3 regions of the Nocardiopsis sp. MT53 genome follow, and region 2 is predicted to be linked to each of the others. Evidence: predicted binding sites of a transcription regulator. Region 2 holds the regulator's gene; each other region holds the start of a gene.
What was found. The regulator HrcA, encoded in region 2, represses chaperone genes, less so after heat shock. The targets are predictions, from matches to a motif close to TTGGCACTCTCNNNNNGAGAGTGCCAA.
Positions count from the first base shown of each region.

Region 1: groL (chaperonin GroEL) is a predicted target of HrcA. The motif match lies at 3,320-3,346, and genes of this name have one in related genera.
Region 3: groES (co-chaperone GroES) is a predicted target of HrcA. The motif match lies at 2,580-2,606, and genes of this name have one in related genera.

Region 1 covers NZ_CP080599.1:2,906,617-2,911,549, reverse strand. Annotated here, with positions in the region: gene K1J57_RS13005 (sensor histidine kinase) at 1-785, shown strand, start outside; gene K1J57_RS13000 (response regulator transcription factor) at 782-1,405, shown strand; gene groL (chaperonin GroEL) at 1,526-3,154, opposite strand; gene K1J57_RS12990 (ABC transporter permease) at 3,459-4,274, opposite strand; gene K1J57_RS12985 (ATP-binding cassette domain-containing protein) at 4,271-4,933, opposite strand, start outside.
Region 2 covers NZ_CP080599.1:280,021-284,953, reverse strand. Annotated here, with positions in the region: gene K1J57_RS34110 (DUF4870 domain-containing protein) at 1-327, opposite strand, end outside; gene K1J57_RS01235 (DUF3097 domain-containing protein) at 1,126-1,956, opposite strand; gene hrcA (heat-inducible transcriptional repressor HrcA) at 2,097-3,110, shown strand; gene dnaJ (molecular chaperone DnaJ) at 3,115-4,254, shown strand; gene K1J57_RS01220 (16S rRNA (uracil(1498)-N(3))-methyltransferase) at 4,251-4,933, shown strand, end outside.
Region 3 covers NZ_CP080599.1:3,106,921-3,111,853, forward strand. Annotated here, with positions in the region: gene K1J57_RS13880 (hypothetical protein) at 1-871, opposite strand, end outside; gene K1J57_RS13885 (class I SAM-dependent methyltransferase) at 1,261-2,493, opposite strand; gene groES (co-chaperone GroES) at 2,739-3,050, shown strand; gene groL (chaperonin GroEL) at 3,168-4,775, shown strand.

The sequences.
Region 1 (4,933 bases), 2.6 Mb from region 2:
GGTTCGGCGACCCGATGGCGTTCGTGGTGCCGCCCGCGCTGGCGGCGATGGTGGTCGGCACCGTGGTGGAGCTGCGCCGGGAGGGCGACCGCCGCAAGCGGGTCATCGCCGACCTGCTGCGCGCCCGGGACGCCCTGGCCGAGTCCCACCGCCGCACCGGGGTGCTGGAGGAGCGGGAGCGGCTGGCGCGGGAGATCCACGACACCGTGGCCCAGGGCCTGTCCAGCACCGGGATGCTGCTGCGCGCCGCCGACCTGTCGTGGGAGTCGGACCCGGAGCGGTCCCGCCACCTGGTGCGCCGGGCCGCCGAGGGGGTGCACGAGAACCTGGCGGAGGCGCGGGCCTTCGTGCAGGGCGGCGCGCCCGCCCCGCTGAGCCGGGGCACGCTGCGCCGGGCGCTGGCGGACCTGTGCCGGTCGCTGTCCGAGGAGACCGGGATCGAGGCCGCCCTGACCTGCGACGGCGAGCTGGACGGCCTGCCGGGCGAGGTGGAGGCCGCGCTGCTGCGGGTCGCCCAGGGGGCTCTGGCCAACGTGCGCGAGCATTCGGGGGCGGACCGGGCGGCGGTGTCCCTGGCCCGGATCGGCGACCGGGTCACCCTGGACGTGCGCGACGACGGGCGCGGATTCGACCCCGGCGCCCCGGGGCCGGGCGGCGGGCGCGGGTTCGGCCTGGAGGCGGTGCGCGCCCGGGTGGCCGGGCTGGGCGGCGAGGTGACCGTGGAGAGCGCGCCCGGCGAGGGCACCGGGCTGTCGGTCTCGATCCCCGTACGGGAGGACGCGTGAAACTGTTCCTGGTGGACGACCACCCGATCGTGCGGGCGGGGCTGGCCGCCCTGTTCGAGGGCGAGGAGGACATCGAGATCGTCGGCGAGGCCGCCGACGGGACCGACGCGGTGCGCCTGATCGGGCTGCGCTCGCCCAACGTGGTGCTGATGGACCTGCGCCTGGAGGGCGGCCTGGACGGCGTGGCCGTGACCGAGCGGGTGCTGGCGCTGCCCGCCCCTCCGCGGGTGCTGGTACTCACCACCTACGAGAACGACGGGGACATCATGCGGGCGCTGGACGCGGGCGCCTCCGGGTACCTGCTCAAGGACAGCCCGCCGGAGCGGCTCTTCGAGGCGGTGCGGGCGGCGGCCCGCGGGGAGACGGTGCTGTCGCCGCACGTGGCGGCCCGGCTGGTGCGGCGGGTGCGCGACCCGCGGCCCGCGGTGACCCCGCGCGAACTGGAGATCCTGCGCCTGCTGGCGAAGGGGGCGGGCAACCGGGAGATCGCCCGGACCCTGTTCGTCACCGAGGCGACGGTCAAGACCCACCTTCAGCGCATCTACGCCAAGCTCGGCGTGGAGACCCGCACCGCGGCGGTGCGCGCGGCGGTCGACCTCTCGCTCATCTCCTGGGACTGACGCCTCCCGGGACCGGGTGTCCGCGAACGGGTGCCCGGAAAGCGGAACCGGGCGGCCCCGAGGGGGCCGCCCGGTCGTCGCGGGTTGAGGTCGCGTATCCCGACCCCGAACTCCTGGGGACTAGAAGTCCATGCCGCCCATGCCGCCGGTCGGGTCGGCCGCGGGGGCCGCCTTCTCCGGCTTCTCGGCGATGACGGCCTCGGTGGTCAGGAACAGACCGGCGATGGAGGCCGCGTTCTGCAGAGCGGAACGGGTGACCTTGGTCGGGTCGATGACGCCGTCCTTGAACAGGTCGGTGTACTCACCGGTGGCGGCGTTGAGGCCGAACCCGGGCTCCAGGTTGCGGACCTTGTCCGCCACAACGCCGCCCTCGAGGCCGGCGTTCACGGCGATCTGCTTCAGCGGCTCGGCGATGGCGCGGCGGACGATGTCGGCACCGATGGCCTCGTCGCCCTCCAGCTCCAGCTTCTCGAACGCCGGGACGCTGGCCTGCAGCAGCGCCACACCACCGCCGGGGAGGATGCCCTCCTCGACCGCGGCCTTGGCGTTGCGGACGGCGTCCTCGATGCGGTGCTTGCGCTCCTTGAGCTCCACCTCGGTGGCGGCACCGGCCTTGATGACCGCGACGCCGCCGGCCAGGCGGGCGAGGCGCTCCTGGAGCTTCTCGCGGTCGTAGTCGGAGTCGGTGCGCTCGATCTCGTTGCGGATCTCGTTGACGCGACCGGCGATGGCGGTGGCGTCGCCGGCACCGTCGACGATGGTGGTCTCGTCCTTGGTGACGACGATCTTGCGGGCGCGGCCGAGCATGTCGAGCTCGGTGTTCTCCAGCTTGAGGCCGACCTCCTCGGTGATGACCTGGCCGCCGGTCAGCACGGCGATGTCGCCGAGCTGGGCCTTGCGGCGGTCACCGAAGCCCGGGGCCTTGACGGCGACGGACTTGAAGGTGCCGCGGATCTTGTTGACGACCAGGGTCTGCAGCGCGCCCTGCTCGACGTCCTCCGCGATGACGACCAGCGGACGGCCGGCCTGGAGCACCTTCTCCACGATGGGGAGGAACTCGTTGTTGTTGGAGATCTTCTGGTTCGCGATGAGGATGTACGGGTCCTCCAGGACCGTCTCCATGCGCTCCAGGTCGGTGGCGAAGTAGGGCGAAATGTAGCCCTTGTCGAAGCGCATGCCCTCGGCGAGCTCCAGCTCGAGCCCGAAGGTCTGCCCCTCCTCGACGGTGATGACGCCTTCCTTGCCGACCTTGTCCATCGCCTCGGCGATGGTCTCGCCGATCTGGGTGTCGCCGGCGGAGATGGAGGCGGTGGAGGCGATCTGCTCCTTGGTCTCGATCTCCTTGGAGAGGTTGCCCAGCTCCTCGCTGATGCGGGAGACGGCGGCCTCGATGCCCCGCTTGAGACTGATCGGGTTGGCGCCGGCGGCGACGTTGCGCAGGCCCTCGCGCACGAGCGCCTGGGCCAGGACGGTGGCGGTGGTGGTGCCGTCACCCGCGACGTCGTCGGTCTTCTTGGCGACCTCCTTGACCAGCTCGGCCCCGATCTTCTCCCACGGGTCCTCGAGCTCGATCTCCTTGGCGATGGAGACACCATCGTTGGTGATGGTGGGGGCGCCCCACTTCTTCTCCAGGACGACGTTGCGGCCCTTGGGGCCGAGCGTCACCTTGACGGCGTCCGCAAGCTGGTTCATGCCGCGCTCGAGGCCGCGACGGGCCTCCTCGTCGAACGCGATCAGTTTGGCTGCCATTGAGTTCTTGTCCTCCCGTGACCGGGCTGATACGCGGTGGGACGAGGCGTGCGCCCGCGACGGACGACCGCGGATCCGCCGGCGACCCTGTTGCCGGCGGCCGCGGTCTCGCAGCCTCGATCCGGTTTAGCACTCAGCCGGGGCGAGTGCTAACCAGATCCCTTTTTAGCACTCGGCATGGGAGAGTGCAAACGATGCGGTCACGATTCCACCACCTCTTCGACACGCGTTCACCTGCGCAAACCCCCCATGTGACAGGTTTTTCCGCTCGCGGCGGACGAGACCGGCCGAGCATGGGCGGGGGTCAGGCGGAGATCCGGCGCATCGCCCGCGACCCCAGTCCCAGGACCAGCAGGGTGGTCGCCAGGGCCACCGCCCAGCCGATGCCCACGGCCGCGTTCCACTCGCCCGCGAACAGCGCCCGCTCCGCGTCCACCACGTAGGCGACGGGGTTGGCCCGGGACAGCGCGTACAGCCAGTCCGGGGCCAGGTCCATCGGCAGCAGCACGCCCGACAGCAGCATCAGCGGCATCACGGCGGTCTGCACGATGGGCGCGAACACGTAGGTCTGCCGGACCTTGAGGGCGACCAGGTACGACAGCGACGACAGGCCGACGCCCAGCACGATGAGCAGCAGCAGGCCGGCGGCGAAGCCGGCCACCGGGACGCGGAACCCGAATGGCACGACCAGGACGACGATGAGCGCCATCTGCAGCGCCATGACGGCCACGTCGCGCAGCACCCGTCCCAGCAGCAGGGCCACCCGGGAGGCCGGGGTCGCCATCAGCCGCTCGTGCGCCCCCGAGGAGATCTCCGGCAGCAGCCCGAACCCGGCGAAGCCCGCGGTGAACAGGGCGAGCATGACCAGCAGCCCCGGCACGAACCACTGCCAGGGGTTCTCGCCCTGGGCCCCGGCCAGCCCGGTGAGCAGCGGCGCGAACAGCACCAGGTACAGGACCGGCTGGAGCATGCCGAACAGCAGGAAGGCCGGCCGGTGCAGCAGCGGGCGGAACTGGCGGACGAACATCAGCCAGGTGTCCCTGGGCAGGGACGAGCGCCGCGCGGCGGCGGTGCTGGGCGTGTCGGCGGCGGTGTCGGCCGTCGTGGTCTCGGTGGTCACGGGTTCTCCTCCCGCAGGCTGCGGCCGGTGAGGGTCAGGAAGACGTCGTCGAGGGTGGGGCGCTGCACCCGCACGGTGGTCAGGGCGATCCCGGAGCCGTCCAGGGAGCGCAGCAGCTCGGGCAGGACGGCGTCGCCGCGCTCGATCCGCAGCCGCACCCCGGTCTCGCGGCCGGGGACGACCTCGACCTCCCGGGCGGTGGGCAGCTTCTCCGCTATCGCGGCGCCGGCGGCCGCGGCCTCCGCGTCGGCGACGGTGAAGGTGACGAGGTCGCCGGAGACCCCGCCCTTGAGCTCGTCGGCGGTGCCGTCGGCGATGACCCGCCCGTGGTCGATGACCAGGACCCGCTCGGCCGCCTCGTCGGCCTCGTCGAGGTAGTGGGTGGTCAGGACGATGGTGGTGCCGAACTCCGCCCGCAGGCGGGCGATGTGGTCCCACAGGTTGGCGCGGCTGTGCGGGTCCAGGCCGGTGGACGGCTCGTCGAGGAACAGCAGCGGCGGCCGGTGGATGAGCCCCATCGCGATGTCGAGGCGGCGCCGCTGCCCGCCGGACAGCTTGGTGACCTCGCGGTCCGCGGCCCCCGACAGTTCGAGCATGTCGAGCAGCTCGGCGGTGCGCGCCCCGGCCGTCGCCCGGTCCAGCCCGTAGAGCAGGCCCTG
Region 2 (4,933 bases):
CTTGAGCAGACGGATGCTGAACGGGTAGCGGTACCACGCCCCCTTGTTGGCTCCGTTGGCTCCTAGGACGCCGAACACGATCGAAACGATCCAGATCAGGGCGATCAGCAGGGAACCGATCCACGACAGGTTCGGGAAGAAGATACCCAGACCGATGAAGACCACCCCGGCGAAGATGTACGGGATGAGCAGCGTGATCTGGAAGTTCGCCGCCTCGGAGGCGTGGTGGCGCACGTACGGCGAGGTGTTCCGCCTGGCGAAGTAGATCGCCAGCGGGGGGATCCAGCCCAGGCAGGCGATGATGAAGCCGGACAGGTGGGCGAGCATCGCCATCAGGACGTCGTTGTCGCCGTTCTGGACCGGGGCGCCGGAGGCACCGGCCCCGGGTTGCGGCTGCCCGTACTGCGGCTGCCCCTGGGGTACACCGTACTGCGGCTGACCCTGCGGCTGCGGCTGCTGCGGGGCCCCGCCGTACGGGCCCTGGTCCCCGTAGGGCGGCTGGGCCTGCGGCTGAGGCGGGCCGTAGGGCGGGGCGCCGGGCGCCGGGGCGAAGCCGGGCTGGCCCTGTCCGTACTGCGGCTGCTGTGCCTGCGGGGGCTGCGCCTGGGGCTGCTCGTACTGCGGCTGCCCGCCGTACTGTCCGTACCCCGGCTGTCCGCCCGAGGGCTGGCCGTACTGCCCGTATCCGGGCTGGGAGCCGGAGGGCTGCGCGTGGCCCGGCTGCTCGCCGGAGGGCTGCCCGCCGTACTGCCCGTGGCCGGGCTGTCCGCCGGAGGGCTGGCCGTACTGGCCGTACCCGGGCTGGGAGCCGGAGGGCTGCGCGTACCCCGGCTGCTCTCCCGAGGGGCCGTGGGCGGGGTACCCGCCGGACGGCTGCGCGCCGTACTGCTCCTGCCCCCGCTGCTCACCGTACTCCGGGGAGTAGGGGGACGGCGCCTGCGGCTGCTCGCCGGAGGGCGGGCCCTGGTTCGGGTCCTCCGGGGACGGGGGATTCGTCGGGGTCTCGCTCATGCTCTTCCTCGGCTCCGCTGGTGAGGGGCGCTATCTCGTGTCTACCGGGCCGTACCGACGACCGGAGGCAGAAACCGGCCTCGTGTCCGGTCTGAATCCTAGGCGCAAGGGGGGTCACGGTCCGTGCGGGCCGGTGACGAAATCGATGAGTTCCTCCACCCGACCCGACAGGGCCGGTTCCAGGTCAGCATAGGTTCGCACCGAACCCAGGATCCGGCGCCACGCCTCACCCGTGCTCATCCGCCAGCCCAGCGCCTCCAGGACCCCCTCCTTCCAGGGGACCCCCCTGGGCACCTCGGGCCAGGCGCGGATGCCCAGCGCGGCCGGCCGCACCGCCTGCCACACGTCGACGTAGGGGTGGCCCGCCACCAGGACGTCCCCGCCCCGCACCCGCTCGGCGATCCGCGACTCCTTCGACCCCGGCACCAGGTGGTCCACCAGGACCCCCAGGCGCCGCCCCGGGCCGGGGGTGAACTCCGCCACGATCGCGGGCAGGTCGTCGACCCCCTCCAGGAACTCGACGGCCACCCCCTCCACGCGCAGGTCGTGCCCCCACACCTTCTCGACCAGCTCCGCGTCGTGGGCGCCCTCGACGTAGATCCGGCCCTCCCGGGCCGTGCGCGCCCTCAGGCCCTGGACGGCGACCGAGCCGGAGGCGCTGCGCAGCGGCCCCCGCGGCGCGGCGGACGGCCGCACCAGGGTCACCGGCTCGCCGTCCACCAGGAAGGCGGCCGGTTCCAGTGCGAACACCCGGCGCCGCCCGTACCGGTCCTCCAGGGTCACGGTCGCCTTGTCCCAGCCGACCACCGCGCCGCAGAACGCCTCCCCGGCGTCCTCCACCACGAGGTCGCGGTCGAGCGGGACCTCGCGGACCCTCCGCTCGGGTCGGTTGCGCGCCGAGGCCAGCACATCGCGGCCGTACCGGCCGGTTCCCTTGGTAGCCACGGTGGTGCAGTCTACAGACGGCGCCCCCCGCCGGCGGGGAAGGCGCCGCGCCGGCGCCGCACCCGCCCGCGGAGCGGCCGGGGTTTGCGTCCGGGCATAGAATTAGCACTGAGGACCATCGAGTGCCAGGAGGTGGCGAGTTGCTGGATGAGCGCAAGCTCGCGGTCCTGCGTGCCGTCGTCGAGGACTTCGTCAGCACCAACGAACCGGTGGGGTCCAAGGCCCTCGCCGACCGCCATCGGCTCGGGGTCTCCCCGGCCACCATCCGCAACGACATGGTCGCGCTGGAAGAGGACGGGTACATCACCCAGCCCCACACCAGTGCCGGGCGCGTGCCCACGGACAAGGGGTACCGGCTCTTCGTCGACCGCCTGTCCTCGGTCAAGCCCCTCTCGGCCGCGGAGCGCCGCGCCATCGAGTCGTTCCTCAACGGCGCCGTCGACCTCGACGAGATCGTCGCCCGCACGGTCCGGCTGCTCGCGCAGCTCACCCGCCAGGTGGCGATCGTCCAGTACCCGTCGCTGACCCGCTCCTCCGTCCAGCACGTCGAGCTGGTGCCCCTCGCGGGCCAGCGGCTCATGCTGGTGGTCATCACCGACACCGGCCGGGTCGAGCAGCGCGTCATCGACGGCCTGGGCGAGGTCGACGCCGACGCGGTCGCCGACCTGCGCGGCATGCTCATCCGGGCCACCGCCGGCCTGCACCTCGCGGAGGTCCCCGGCGCGGTCGAGGACCTGCCCCAGCAGGTTCCCGAGGAGAACCGCGCCATGGCGGCGTCCGTCCTGTCCGTACTGCTGGAGAGCCTGGTCGAACGCCACGAGGAGAAGCTGGTCCTCGCGGGCACGGCCAACCTCGCGGCCGTCGATTTCGCCGCCAGCCTGAGGGACGTCCTGGAGGCGTTGGAAGAGAACATGGTCCTCATCCGTTTGCTGGGTGAGGCGAAGGACCCGTCGATGCTCACGGTGCGCATCGGCGCGGAGAACTTCCACGAGGGGCTGCGGTCCACCTCGGTCGTGTCGGCCGACTACGGTGTGGGAAACCAGTCGCTCGCCAAGATCGGTGTCGTGGGACCCACCCGGATGGACTACCCCGGGACGATGGGGGCGGTACGCGCCGTTGCTCGGTATGTCGGACAGATTTTGGCAGGACAGTAACTCAGTGGCCAGAGACTATTACCAGGTCCTCGGTGTGCGTCGCGACGCTTCCAAGGACGAGATCAAGAAGGCGTACCGCAGGCTCGCGCGCGAGCTGCACCCGGACATCAACCCGGACCCCGCCACCCAGGAGCGCTTCAAGGAGGTGACCCAGGCCTACGAGGTCCTCTCCGACGAGAACAAGCGCCGGATGTTCGACATGGGCCAGGACCCCTTCGCCCCGGGCGGGGGCGGCGCGGGCGGCTTCGGCGGCGCCGCCGGGTTCCCGTTCGACGACATCATGAACGCCTTCTTCGGCGGCGGCCAGGCGGGCGGGCGCGGTCCCCGCGAGCGCGTCCGGCGCGGGCGCAGCATCAAGATCCGCGTCGAGCTGGACCTGGCCGAGACCGCGTTCGGCGTCACCAAGGAGATCACCTTCCCCACCGCCATCCTGTGCGCCACCTGCCAGGGCGAGGGGACGGCCGCCGGCACCCACCGCACCACCTGTGACATGTGCCACGGTCAGGGCGAGGTCTCCCAGGTCACCCGCTCCTTCCTCGGACAGGTCATGACCTCCCGCCCCTGCCCCCAGTGCGGCGGCCAGGGCTCGGTCATCCCCGACCCCTGCCCCGACTGCGCGGGCGAGGGCCGGGTGCGAGAGAAGGTCACCCGCACCGTCAAGATCCCCGCGGGCGTCGACGACGGCACCCGCATCCAGCTCGCCGGCGAGGGCGAGGTCGGCCCCAACGGCGGCCCGCGCGGCGACATCATCCTGGAGATCGTCCAGCGGCCGCACCCCACCTTCGAGCGGCGCGGCGACGACCTGCACTGCACGGTCACCGTCCCCATGACGGCGGCCGCGCTGGGCGCCTCCTTCGCCTTCGAGACCCTCGACGGCACCGAGAACATCGACCTGCGCCCGGGCACCAACTCCGGCCACGTCATCACCCTGCCCAACAAGGGCGTCACCCACCTCGACGGCGGAGGCCGGGGCGACCTGCGCATCCGCGTCGACGTGGAGACCCCGGGCAAGCTCGACGAGGAGCAGGAGGGGCTGCTGCGCAAGCTCGCCGAGCTGCGCGGCGAGGACCGCGCCCCGGGCCGGTTCAGCCCCGGCCACGGCGGCCTGTTCGCCAAGCTCCGCGACGCCTTCGGCGCCAAGTGACGCCGCCGGTCTTCCTCGCCGACACGGCCGAGCTGGCGGCCGACACCGTCACCCTCACCGGCCCGGAAGGGCACCACGCCGCCGCGGTGCGGCGCCTGCGGGCCGGTGAGGCCGTCGACCTGTCCGACGGGCTGGGACTGCGGCTGCGCTGCACGGTCGTCGACACCGGCAGGGACCACATCGTCTGCCGGGTCCTGGAACGGACCCTGGAACCCGCTCCGCGCCCGCGGCTGACCGTGGTGCAGGCCCTGGCCAAGGGCGACCGCGGCGAGACCGCCGTGGAGACGATGACCGAGGCCGGGGTCGACGCGATCGTCCCCTGGTCGGCCGAGCGCAGCATCACCCGCTGGAAGGGCGACCGGGCGGCCAAGTCACTGGCCAAGTGGCGGGCCACCGCCCGCGAGGCCGCCAAACAGGCCCGCCGGGCCCGGCTGCCCGAGGTGGCCGAGCCCGCCGACCGGACCGCCGTCGCCGAACTGCTGGCCGCCGCCGACCTGGGCGTGGTCCTGCACGAGGACGCCGGCCTGCGGCTGTCGCAGGTGCCGGTCCCCACCGACGGCGACGGGGCGGGCGTGGTCCTGGTGGTGGGCCCCGAGGGCGGCTTCTCCGACGCCGAACTGGACGCCTTCGACGCCGCGGGCGCCGTGCGCGCCCTGCTGGGCCCCACCGTCCTGCGCAC
Region 3 (4,933 bases), 2.8 Mb from region 2:
CCAGCGCCTCGGTGAGGGCGGTGCGGCCCTCGGCCACGGCGGTGGACAGCTCCTCGCGGGCGGCGGTCACGGCCTCGGCCAGCTCGGCGGCCTTGGCGTCGCCCTGCTCGGTCAGGGCGGTGCGGGCGCCGGCCACGGCCTCGGCCAGCTCCCCGGCCTTGGCGTCGGCCTGTTCCGCCAGCGCGGTGCGGGCCTCGCCCAGGGCGGTGGACAGCTCCTCGCGGGTGCCCGCGACGGCCTCGGTGAGGACGGTGCGGCTCTCGGCCAGCGCCTCGGCCAGCTCGGTGTGCCGGGTGCCGGAGACCTCGGCGAGCGCGGTGAGCGAGGACTCCACGGCCTCGGTCCTGGCGCTGAGCGCGGACAGGGCGCCGTCGAGGGCCTCCAGCCGCGACTCGAAGGCCTCCGACAGGGTGGTCAGCCGCTCGCCCAGCTCGCCGACCTGCTCGGCGGTGCGGTTCCCGGTCTCCGACATGCGCTGGAGACGGGTGAGCGCGGTGTCCAGGTGCCCGGCGATGCGGTGGGTGTCCGCGCGCAGGGACGGCATGTCCGACAGCGGCTTGACCTGGCGGCCCACGACCTCGATGTGCTCGGCCAGGGTCTCGGCCCATTCCGGCGGGCGGGCCAGGAAGTCGTCGATGCGGCCGTCGACCGCGGTGAGGGACTCGGCGAGCGCGGTGAGCTCGCGCTCGCGCAGCTCACGCAGGAGCCACTCCATGCCCTCCAGGCGCTGGCGCATCTCCTCGGTGACCGCACCCTGCGTCTTCTGCTCGGAGTCGTGCTCGTGGGCCGCCTGGGAGAGCAGGTCGCGCATGCGGTCGGAGATCCCGGCCTGACCTCCCCCGTTGAGGAAGTTGTGATTGCTCTGTTCCACCGAGGTGCTCCTTGTTCTCTCTGGCGCTCCCGACACCTGGCCCGGGGGAATGGACGGTGGGTGTTCCGGGCAGGTCGGGTTCTCGATGGTCCCCGGGCGGGCGGCGGTCCCGCAGGCGTTCGCGCCTCACTGTGATCAGAGTGTGACTGTGTGTATACGCGCGAGGCAAGGGGCCAGCGTCGACCGAACCGCGTTGCGGATCACTCACGCACGGCCTTCCGGGTGAACCCATGAGAAGGGAGGGAATCGCGGCCCCAGTCTAACGACCCGGAGAGCCCTCCCCCCAGGGGATCGGGAAAGATATCCGCCCTGTGAGATAACGATCCGATACCTCGGGTCCTACTCTGGGTGACCGCCCCCTCCCGGCCGGACCGGGCCGTCGTTCCAGGTCAGACCGCCGTCGCGGCCGCCTCGCGGCACAGCAGCGCGAAGGGCCGCTCCCCGATCCTGGTGAGCACCACCGTGGCCGTCCCGGGGCCGGAGGGCTTCAGGCCGCGGCGCAGCTTCTCGGTGTCCACCGCGGACCCCCGCTTCATCACCGTCACCGTGCCCACCCCGCGCTCGCGCAGCGCGGCCCTGACCCGCTTGAGGGAGAAGGGCAGGACCTCCTCCACCTCCAGCACCCGCCACAGCGGGGAGCGCACCGCCGCGTCCGCAGTGAAGTACGCGATCCGCTCGTCCAGCAGCGCCCCGTCCACCCGGGCCGCCGCCTCGGCCACCAGGTGCGAGCGCACCACCGCGGGGTCCGGGTCGTACAGGTACCGGCGCGCCGGGGCCACCGGCGCCGGCCCCAGGCCGGGGTCCTCGTCCAGGTGCGTGCGCGAGCCGTCGCGCTCGGACAGCACCGTGGCCCGGCGGCGCGGCCCGCCGGCCAGCGCCCCGAACCACAGGGCCGCCTCCTTCAGCTCGCCGTCCACCGAGATCCACTCGGTGTCCGCGCCCGGGGCCAGCGCCTCGTGCGGGATGCCCGGGGCGGCCTTCAGGCAGGCCGCCTCCGCCCCCTCGGCCAGGGCCACCGCCACGTCCCAGGGCGGGGAGTAGGCGGCGGGGTCGAACACCCGGCCGCGCCCGCCGCGCCGGGCCGGGTCGCACACCAGCAGCGGGTACTCGCCCGGGGAGACCTCCGTGACGTCGCCCTCGCGCACCCGGGCCGTGCCCTCCAGCCCCAGCGCCCCGATGTTGGCCCGGGCCACCGCCGCGGTCGCCGGGTCCAGCTCCACCCCCTCCACCGGGATCCCCCGGGCCGCCAGCGCCAGCAGGTCCGCGCCGATCCCGCAGCACAGGTCGCCCGCGGGGCCCGCGTGCGCCCGCGCCACCCGCTCGGCCCGGTACTCGGCGACCGACCGGCGGGTGGACTGCTCCAGGCCGTTCGGGGTGAAGTACATGCGGTCCGCCAGGCCGCCGAACTTGGCGCGTCCGCGAACGCGCAGCGAAATCTGGGTGAGGACCGCGTTCACCAGCTCGGAAACGGGTAGGCCGGGGTCGAGGGCGGCCACCCGCGGGTCCTCGCGCAGCCGGGAGGCCGCCGCCAGTGCGTCCCGGGCGGCCGACTCGGCGTCCACCGACGCCAGGACCTCCCGGCCCGCTTCGGTCAGCAGGGCCTCGAACGCGGGCGCGCGCATGGATCTCCTTCGCCGGGGTGGAGCGGCCCCGCACGGTGCCGGGTCCGGTAACGCCGCTGACCAGGGGTCACGGCCACATTTCCATTCTGGCACTCTCGGGGGTAGAGTGCTAATCGCGACGAGGCCGGTCTGGCACCCGCGACGACAGGCCGCCGCGGTCGCCCCTTTTTCTCAGCCGGTCCGCGCTCTCACGCGTGCGGACCGGAAGTACTGGACACCGAAATCCTGAAGGGGGAGGTCACACAGTGTCGACCGCCACCAAGACCGTGCTGAAGCCGCTCGAGGACCGCGTCGTGGTCAAGGCCCTGGAGGCCGAGCAGACCACCGCCTCCGGCCTGGTCATCCCGGACACCGCCAAGGAGAAGCCCCAGGAGGGCGAGGTCCTGGCCGTGGGCCCGGGCCGCTGGGACGACGAGGGCGAGAACCGCATCCCGCTGGACGTCCAGGTCGGCGACATCGTCCTCTACAGCAAGTACGGCGGCACCGAGGTCAAGTACGACGGCCAGGAGTACCTGGTCCTCTCCGCCCGCGACCTCCTCGCGGTCGTCGAGAAGTAGTCCTCGACGCGGCCCGCTCGCACGGGCCCGGAGCAGTATCCGCATCCCGCACCGGTCGGCGCCTCGCCGGGCGGGCGGGATGCCTGTTTTTGGCCAGGCCTACCAAGGAAGAACGGAATGCCGAAGATCCTGGAGTTCGAGGACGGCGCCCGCCGCGCCCTCGAGCGGGGCGTCGACCGCCTCGCCGACGCCGTCAAGGTGACGCTGGGCCCGCGCGGCCGCAACGTCGTCATCGACAAGAAGTTCGGTGCCCCGACCATCACCAACGACGGTGTGACCGTCGCGCGTGAGATCGAGCTGGACGACCCCTACGAGAACCTGGGCGCCCAGCTCGTCAAGGAGGTCGCCACCAAGACCAACGACGCCGCGGGCGACGGCACCACCACCGCCACGGTGCTGGCCCAGGCGCTGGTCCGCGAGGGCCTGCGCAGCGTCGCCGCCGGCGCCTCCCCGATGTCCCTGAAGAAGGGCATCGACGCCGCGGCCGCCAAGGTGTCCGAGATCCTGCTGGAGCGCGCCCGCCCCGTCGAGGAGCGCGCGGACATCGCCTACGTCGCCACCAACTCCGCCCAGGACGCCCAGATCGGCGACCTGATCGCCGAGGCGTTCGACAAGGTCGGCAAGGACGGCGTCATCACCGTCGAGGAGTCCCCGACCTTCGGGCTGGACCTGGAGTTCACCGAGGGCCTCCAGTTCGACAAGGGCTACATCTCGCCCTACTTCGTGACCGACGGCGACCGCCAGGAGGCGGTGCTGGAGGACGCGCAGATCCTCATCAGCCAGGGCAAGATCTCCAACCTGAACGAGCTCCTCCCGCTGCTGGAGAAGATCGTCCAGAACAAGAAGCCGCTGCTGATCATCGCCGAGGACATCGAGGGCGACGCCCTGGGCGCCCTGGTGCTCAACAAGATCCGCGGCACCCTGAACGTCGCCGCGGTCAAGGCCCCCGGCTTCGGCGAGCGCCGCAAGGCCATGCTCCAGGACATCGCGATCCTCACCGGCGGCCAGGTCATCGCCGAGGAGGTCGGCCTCACCCTGGAGAACGCCGACGTCGACGTGCTGGGCAACGCCCGCCGCATCACCGTCACCAAGGACACCACCACCGTCGTGGACGGTGCCGGCGAGCAGTCCGAGGTCGAGGACCGCATCTCCCAGATCCGCAAGGAGATCGAGGCCAGCGACTCCGACTGGGACCGCGAGAAGCTCCAGGAGCGCCTGGCCAAGCTGGCCGGCGGCGTCTCGGTGCTGCGCGTGGGCGCGGCCACCGAGGTCGAGCTCAAGGAGAAGAAGCACCGCCTCGAGGACGCCATCTCGGCGACCCGCGCGGCCATCGAGGAGGGCATCGTCGCCGGCGGCGGCGCCTCCCTGGTGCACGCCTCCACCGCCCTGGACGACCTGGGCCTGACCGGCGACGAGGCCACCGGTGTGGGCATCGTGCGCCGCGCCCTGACCCAGCCCGCCCGCTGGATCGCCGAGAACGCCGGCGCCGAGGGCTTCGTGGTGGTCCACCGCGTCTCCGAGATGGAGGTCGGCCACGGCTACAACGCCGCCAAGGGCACCTACGGCGACCTGACCGCGGAGGGCATCATCGACCCGGTCAAGGTCTCCCGCTCCGCCGTGCAGAACGCCGCCTCCATCGCGGGCATGCTGCTGACCACCGAGGTGCTGGTTGCGGACAAGCCCGAGGACGAGGGCGACGACGACGGCCACGGCCACGGCCACTGACGGACCGCGGCGGACTCCGTCCGCGGACGCCGGGGTGGGCCGGTCCGGGATGCTCCCGGACCGGCCCACCGGTCTGTGCGCGGGGGCCAAGCCGCCCGCGTCCCCGGGGGTGCCGGGCCCGGGGTCGAGAAGGTGTGCACTATCACGTACGCTTCGGG